DNA from 3 places in the Streptomyces sp. NPDC058662 genome. Region 3 is predicted to be linked to each of the others. Evidence: riboswitches for the same ligand, from Rfam matches in the RefSeq annotation. Region 3 holds a riboswitch; each other region holds the start of a gene.
What was found. Region 3 has a riboswitch for cobalamin ahead of ACFWUQ_RS17135 (cobalamin biosynthesis protein). Riboswitches for the same ligand answer to the same signal wherever they lie in the genome.
Positions count from the first base shown of each region.

Region 1: it holds a riboswitch for cobalamin, as region 3 does, so the genes downstream of both, ACFWUQ_RS06195 (ABC transporter substrate-binding protein) here and ACFWUQ_RS17135 (cobalamin biosynthesis protein) in region 3, are expected to answer to the same signal.
Region 2: it holds a riboswitch for cobalamin, as region 3 does, so the genes downstream of both, ACFWUQ_RS11155 (ribonucleoside-diphosphate reductase subunit alpha) here and ACFWUQ_RS17135 (cobalamin biosynthesis protein) in region 3, are expected to answer to the same signal.

Region 1 covers NZ_JBHXRU010000009.1:78,085-80,336, forward strand. The annotation lists gene ACFWUQ_RS06190 (FecCD family ABC transporter permease) at 1-92, opposite strand, end outside; gene ACFWUQ_RS06195 (ABC transporter substrate-binding protein) at 89-1,078, opposite strand; cobalamin riboswitch at 1,123-1,262, opposite strand; tRNA gene ACFWUQ_RS06200 (tRNA-Trp) at 1,354-1,430, opposite strand; gene ACFWUQ_RS06205 (glycoside hydrolase family 18 protein) at 1,689-2,252, shown strand, end outside.
Region 2 covers NZ_JBHXRU010000022.1:41,369-43,620, reverse strand. The annotation lists gene ACFWUQ_RS11170 (carbon starvation CstA family protein) at 1-411, shown strand, start outside; gene ACFWUQ_RS11165 (YbdD/YjiX family protein) at 408-605, shown strand; partial or broken gene ACFWUQ_RS11160 (Uma2 family endonuclease) at 658-1,002, opposite strand; cobalamin riboswitch at 1,147-1,280, shown strand; gene ACFWUQ_RS11155 (ribonucleoside-diphosphate reductase subunit alpha) at 1,445-2,252, shown strand, end outside.
Region 3 covers NZ_JBHXRU010000042.1:22,171-24,422, reverse strand. The annotation lists gene ACFWUQ_RS17140 (cobyric acid synthase) at 1-10, opposite strand, end outside; gene ACFWUQ_RS17135 (cobalamin biosynthesis protein) at 7-1,053, opposite strand; cobalamin riboswitch at 1,089-1,245, opposite strand; gene ACFWUQ_RS17130 (hypothetical protein) at 1,360-1,581, opposite strand; gene ACFWUQ_RS17125 (anion permease) at 1,607-2,252, opposite strand, start outside.

The DNA.
Region 1 (2,252 bases), on a different contig from region 3:
ACCGGTGTGAGCCCGCCGCCGCCCGCCGGGGCGCCGGGCGCGGCGGGCGCGGCGGTGGATTCGCGGGCGGCGACGGACGGACCGGGCCTCACGCGGCGTCGGGGTGCAGCTGACCGCCCAGTGACTCGACGGCGTCGGCGACCCGGACTCCGAGCACGGCAGAGGAGAGCGGCAGGACGACGAACCGCTTGTTCTTGACGGCGGGAACCTCCGCCAGGGCCGGGTCGTTCATCAGGCGCTGCTTCTTGGCCTCGACGGTGGTGCCGCCGTAGTCGTAGATGAGGACGACCTCGGGCTTGCGCTCGATGACCTTTTCCCAGGCCACGTCGCCGAAGGTGTCGTCGAGGTCGGCGAACACGTTGGCGCCTCCCGCGAGGGAGATGATCTCGGTGCCGATGCCCTTGCCGCCCGAGGTGAAGGCGGATCCCTCGCCGGAGTCGTAGACGAAGACCGCCGGGCGGGCCCGGTCCTTGACCCGGGCGGTGACGGCGTCGATGCGGCGCTGCTCCTCCTCGATGAGCCGCGCGCCCCGCTCGGGCACGCCGAAGGTCCGGGCGACCTCGGTGATCTCGGTCTTGAGCTCGTCGAGGCCGACGGGGCCCGGGGTGCAGTACTCGATGTTGAGGCGGGTGTTGATCCCCGTCCTGCCGAGCCCTTCGCGGTCGCGGCCCTGCGCCTTGTCGAAGGCGCTGGAGTAGCCGCCGTACACGAAGTCCGGGTCGGCGCCCAGCAGCACCTCCTTGGAGGGGTACTCCTCGGCCAGCACCTTGATCTTGTCGTAGGCCGGCCGGTAGGCGGGCAGCACGGCGTCGTCGAGGTAGGCGGAGCCGGTGATCCGGTCCTCCAGTCCGAGGGCCAGCAGCACCTCGGTGGCGTGCTGATTCATGGTCACGGCGCGTTGCGGCGGAGCCTGATAAGTGGTGCTCACACCGCAGTTGACAACCGTGTACGGGAATCCGGGCGCGGCGGCCGCGTCGGCGGCCGGCTTCCCCGGCCCCGGCGAGGTGCCGCAGGCGGCCAGGGGCAGCAGGAGCGCGAAGGGTACAAGTGCGCGCAGAGCGGCGCGGGAACGCGACATGGCGAAGCCTCTCCGGGGGATCCGCGTCCCCTGGTCGACGTGAAGAGCGTGAAGAGGCGGTGCGTCAGTGTCTGACTCCCGGTCTCCCGCACGGGGAGAGCCGGTCACAGTGGCGGGACCGCACCGGATTCGCACCGGTTTCCTGTCCTGCACCGCCAGGGCAATGCGCCCCAGCTTGCCATACGTTCGGGGCCTGCGGCCCGGCCGGCCCCGGGAACGGCGAAGGCCCCCGTCGGCGGGACTTCCCGCGGACGTGGGCCTTCGGCTGTCCTGTGTGGCAGGGGCGGCAGGATTCGAACCTGCGGCCTTCGGTTTTGGAGACCGGCGCTCTGACCAGCTGAGCTACACCCCTTCGGCGAGACCAACCATGACACGGCGCGGCCCGAAGATCCACTCAATTCGCCGATCAACCGGGTGGAAAACGCCGATCCGGTGCGGACGCGGATTCTTTCGGTCGACCGGTCAACCCGACCTCGGCGCGGGCCGAGGGCGTGCCGTCCGACCTGGCACTTTCGACCGCCCCCTTGACCACTCTGGTCCAGACCAATAGTTTCCGGCGTGCACCGCGCACGCGCTCACGCCCCACTCCCCGCATCCGCAAAGGAAGTCCATGCGCCGCAGCATGCTCGGCAGGCTGGTCATCGCCGCCTGCTCCCTCTCCCTGCTGACCGCCTTCGCACCCGCCGCGGGCGCCTCGCACGGCAAGGCGCCGGGCGGTCACGACCGCTCGTACAAGAAGGTCGGATACTTCACCCAATGGGGTGTGTACGGGCGGGACTTCCAGGTCCAGGACCTCGACGCGAACGGCTCCGCCGGCAAGCTCACGCACATCAACTACGCCTTCGGCAACGTCAGTCCGGAGGGCAAGTGCTTCACCGGCAGCATTCCCGGTGAGGCCGACGCGTGGGCCGACTACGGCCGCCCCCTCGACGCCGAGAACTCCGTGGACGGGGTCGCGGACACCTGGGACCAGCCCCTGGCGGGCAACTTCAACCAGCTGCGTGAGCTCAAGGCCAAGCACCCCGGCCTGAAAGTGCTCATCTCGCTCGGCGGTTGGAGCTGGTCCACCCACTTCTCGGACGCCGCGCTGACCCCCGCCTCCCGCAAGGCGTTCGTGGAGTCCTGCATCGACCTCTACATCAAGGGCAACCTGCCCCAGGACGGCACCCGCGGC
Region 2 (2,252 bases), on a different contig from region 3:
GACGTGTCGGTCACTCTCACCGCGAGCTACCAGAAGATCTTCTCCGAGGACGTGAAGGTCGGCTTCTTCGCGCAGCGCGAGAAGTACCAGGCGGGCATCGACGCGGACAAGGTGCTGCCGCCCGCCAAGACCATGGACGAGATGCACACCGTCGTCACCAACGCCACGGTGGACGGCGTGCTGTCGGCGCTGTTCGCGGTCCTCATCATCATCGTGCTGATCGACGCGGCCCGGACGTGCTTCAAGGCCATCGCCCACCCGCAGTCGGTGAAGCTGTCCGAGGTCCCCTGGACCGAGTCGAAGATCATCGCCCCGGCCGGTCTCATCCCGACCGCGCAGGAGCGCGCGGAACTCGCCGCCGCCGGCCTCGACCCCAACGGCGGCCGGGTGAAGGAGCCCGCGGCCTCATGAGCACGCTGCGCGGAGTCCTGGCCAAGACCTGGTTCTACCTGCGGGAGTTCTCGGGGGAGGCGGCGTACGACCGCTACGTCGCCCACACGCGCTCCCACGACCCCGACGCGGAGGTCCTGACGCGCAGGGCCTTCGAACGCGCCCGCACGGACTCCCGCGAGGCGGACCCCCGCGAGGGCTTCCGCTGCTGCTGAACACACCCGCGACGAAGGGCCCCGCCGGATCCGGCGGGGCCCTTCCGGTCTGTCAACGCACCCAGTCCTTCAGGGGCTCGGTTCGGAGCGTGACACCGACCGGATCGGGGAGCTCCACATCCTTGCCGAAGGGCACGGTCCTGACCGCCTCGTAGCAGTGGCCGTCGGGCTCGCTGTGGACCACGACCTGGCACGCGGTCCGGTCGATCAGCAGATAGACCGGAATGCCCGTCTCCGCGTAGGCGCGAGGCTTCTCCCGCCGGCCGCGGCGGTCGGTGTCCGAGTCCCACGAGGTCACCTCGACGACCATGAGGACAGGACTCGGATCGACCCACTCACCCTGCCCGGCGAAGGCTTCGGCGGGAGCCAGCGCGGCGTCCGGGATCGCCCGGCCTCGGTGAGCATGTGCGGCCGGTCGATCATTGCGGTCACGGAGGGCTCGCCTCCTTCGACGGTCTGCTTCGACCATAGCGGAGAGGTACGTCACGCGAACGCCGCGTCGCGTCCGACACAACATGTGGGGGCCAACGCAGACACCCGCCCCCACATGTATGCTCAAGGCTGCTGTCGCCGCAGGGGAATCCGGTGCGAATCCGGAACTGTCCCGCAACGGTATGAGATGCACCGATCAGTGCATCGCAAGTCCGAAGGCCTGCCGACAGCGCGCCCGGCTCGACCGAACCGGGCGTCGTACGTCCGGGCCTCGCGGTTGGGCCGAGGGACGCCATGCGGTGCACGTACTGCCTGCCCTGTCCGGGCCGACGCGTGCCCAGGCCCGCATGCGCCCGCTCGCGCGCCGATCCGACGAGGACCGGACCGAGCGAGGGAGAGCTCCCCCCGTGACCATCGCGCCTGCCGCACCGCGCTCCGAGTCCGCCGGCACCGAGACCGCGGCCGAGCCCGGGGGGCCCGGGGCCGCGCTGCTGCGCACCCTGACCGAACTCACGGCCGACCTCCCCGACACCGACCCCGGTCGGGTCGCCGCCGCCGCGCTGCGCGGCCGCAGCGCCGCCGCCGACGAGGCCGAGCTGCGCGGACTGGCCACCGAGGCCGCCGCCGGGCTCATCTCCGAGGACCCCGCGTACTCCCGGCTCGCGGCCCGGCTGCTGACGCTGGCCGTCGCCGACGAGGCGGCGGGCCAGGGCTCCACCTCCTTCTCCGCGTCCGTCGAGGTCGGCCACCGCGAGGGGCTCATCGCCGACCGCACCGCGGAGTTCGTCCGCACCCACGCGAGCCGGCTGGACGCGCTGGTCGAGCACACCCTGGCCGAGGGCGCCGACGACCGTTTCGGCTTCTTCGGCCTGCGGACCCTGCACAGCCGCTACCTGCTGCGCCACCCGATCACCCGCCAGGTCGTGGAGACCCCGCAGTACTTCATGCTGCGTGTCGCCTGCGGCCTCGCCGAGGACCAGAGCGTCCAGGCCGTCGAGGAAGTCGCCTCGCTGTACCGGCTGATGAGCCGCCTGGACTACCTGCCGTCCTCCCCCACCCTCTTCAACTCCGGCACCCGGCACCCGCAGATGTCCTCCTGCTACCTGCTGGACTCCCCGCTGGACGAGCTCGACTCGATCTACGACCGCTACCACCAGGTCGCACGCCTGTCCAAGCACGCCGGCGGCATCGGCCTCTCGTACTCCCGCATCCGGG
Region 3 (2,252 bases):
CGCCGTTCATGCGCGTCCTCTCCTCGTCGTACCGGAAGCCGCCGTACCGGAAGCCCATGTGGACGCCGCTCTGCCGGTAGCCGCCGTGGCCGACGCCGCCGTACCGGCCGCCGTCGCGCGCGCGAGCGTCAGCCGGGCGGCCGCGCAGGCCGCCAGGGCCAGCCAGGTCACCCGCCGCGACAGCCGCACCGCGCGCTCGATGTCGGCGACCTCCACCGCCCGCCCCCGCGCGCCGTTGAGCACGGCCCGGTGCTCGACCCGGCCCCCGTACGCCAGGGTTCCGCCCAGCCGTACGCCGAGGGCCCCCGCGAAGGAGGCCTCCACCGGGCCGGCGTTCGGGCTGGGGTGCGCGCGGGCGTCGGCGCGCCAGGCCCGTACGGCACCCCGCCGGTCGGGTCCGGCCAGGACGGCGGCCAGCGCCGTCAGCCGGGCGCCCGGCCAGCCCGCCAGGTCGTCGAGCCGGGCGGAGGCCCAGCCGTAGCGCAGGTAGCGGGGGGACCGGTGGCCGACCATCGCGTCCAGGGTGTTCACCGCCCGGAAGGCGAGCAGCCCCGGAACCCCGGCGGCCGCGCCCCACACGAGGGCGCCGACGACGGCGTCGGAGGTGTTCTCGGCGACGGACTCCACGACGGCGCGGGCCATCTGCTGCTCGTCCAGGGACTGCGGGTCGCGTCCGCACAGGTGGGGCAGCCGCTGCCGGGCGGCCTCGGTGTCGCCGGAGGCGAGCGCCGCGCCGACGGCCCGCGCCTCCCGGCCCAGCGAGGTTCCGCCCACGACGGCCCAGGTGGCGGCGGCGGTCACGGCGACACGGACCGCGGGCGGCGCGGAGCGCACGGCACGGGCGCCGAGCGCACCGATCGCCGTCGCGCCCCCGACGCACACCAGGGTGTGCAGGACGCCCCGGGCGCGGTCGTCGCGCCACAGGGCGCGCTCCACCGCGGCGGCGGCTCGTCCGAAGGCGGCCACGGGGTGCCCTCGGCGCGGATCCCCGAGGATCCGGTCGCCGATCAGGCCCGCCGCGGCGCCGTACGCGAAAACGCGATCGGCACGCATGGTGGCAGGTATGTCCTCACTCAGGGTCCGCGCCCTGGTTCGACGTGTCCGGTGGCGAGAGTTCCTGGCTCCCGGGGCTCACGCGTCGCGTGCGCTCCCCGGTGACAGTGGCGGGACCGCGCCGGAATCGCACCGGACTTCCTCTCCATGCCGCCGTATTGGCTCGGGCAGTCCACCACGCACCGAGAACGCCCGTCAACTCGCCGTTGACCTGCGGCGAGGGAGCCGGCGGGCATGCGAAAGCTCCCCCCGGGAAGAACCCGGGGGGAGCTGCCTCGGCGCATGCGGTCCGCGCCGCCGCGCGGGTCAGGCGACGATCAGGTAGATCCCGTAGCCCACGGCCGCCGCGACCAGCGCGAAGCAGGCGTACGCGCCGCTGCGGGCCAGGGTGGCGGCGCCGCCCTGCTCAGTGGCGGCCTCGTGCTTGGACAGGCCCACCAGGCCCAGGGTGAACAGGGCCACGAGGGCGACGGTGGCGGAGAGGCTGACCCCGAAGACGGAGCCGAGTGCTGCCCAGTCGATCTTCATACTGCCGTTCCTCTGTCTGTCTCGGTCAGACCGCGGCGGCCGGAGCCGCCGGGGTCGTCGTCGCGGCCGGGATGGTGGCCCGCAGGTCCTCGTCGGTCACGGCGGCGGTGGTACCGGCCGCCGCGGTCGGCGGGACGGCGACGGCGGCCATGGCCGTGGTGACCACGCCCGCCTCCTCGGCGCCGACCGGCTGCACGTCGTTGACGTTGTGGTGGTCGATGACCTGGCGGCGCGAGATGAGCCAGATGGCGAAGCAGGAGCCGACCAGGAAGACGGTGACCGCGGCGATCCCGATGTCACCGGTGCGCATGACCAGCTCGGCGCCCGCGGCGACCAGGGCCGCCGCCGGCAGCGTCAGGCCCCAGGCGATGAACATGCGGGTGGCGGTGGACCAGCGGACCACCCCGCCCTTGCGTCCCAGACCCGAACCCATGACGGCGCCGGAGCACGCGTGGGTGGTGGAGAGGGAGAAGCCGAGGCTCGACGAGGCCAGGATGACGCTGGCGGCAGAGGTCTGGGCGGCGAAGCCCTGCTGCGGCTGGAGGTCGGTGAGGCCCTTGCCCATGGTGCGGATGATGCGCCAGCCGCCCAGGTAGGTGCCCATCGCGATGGCCAGACCCGCGGAGACGATGACCCACACCGGCGGGTTGGCGCCGGCGGGCAGGGCGTTC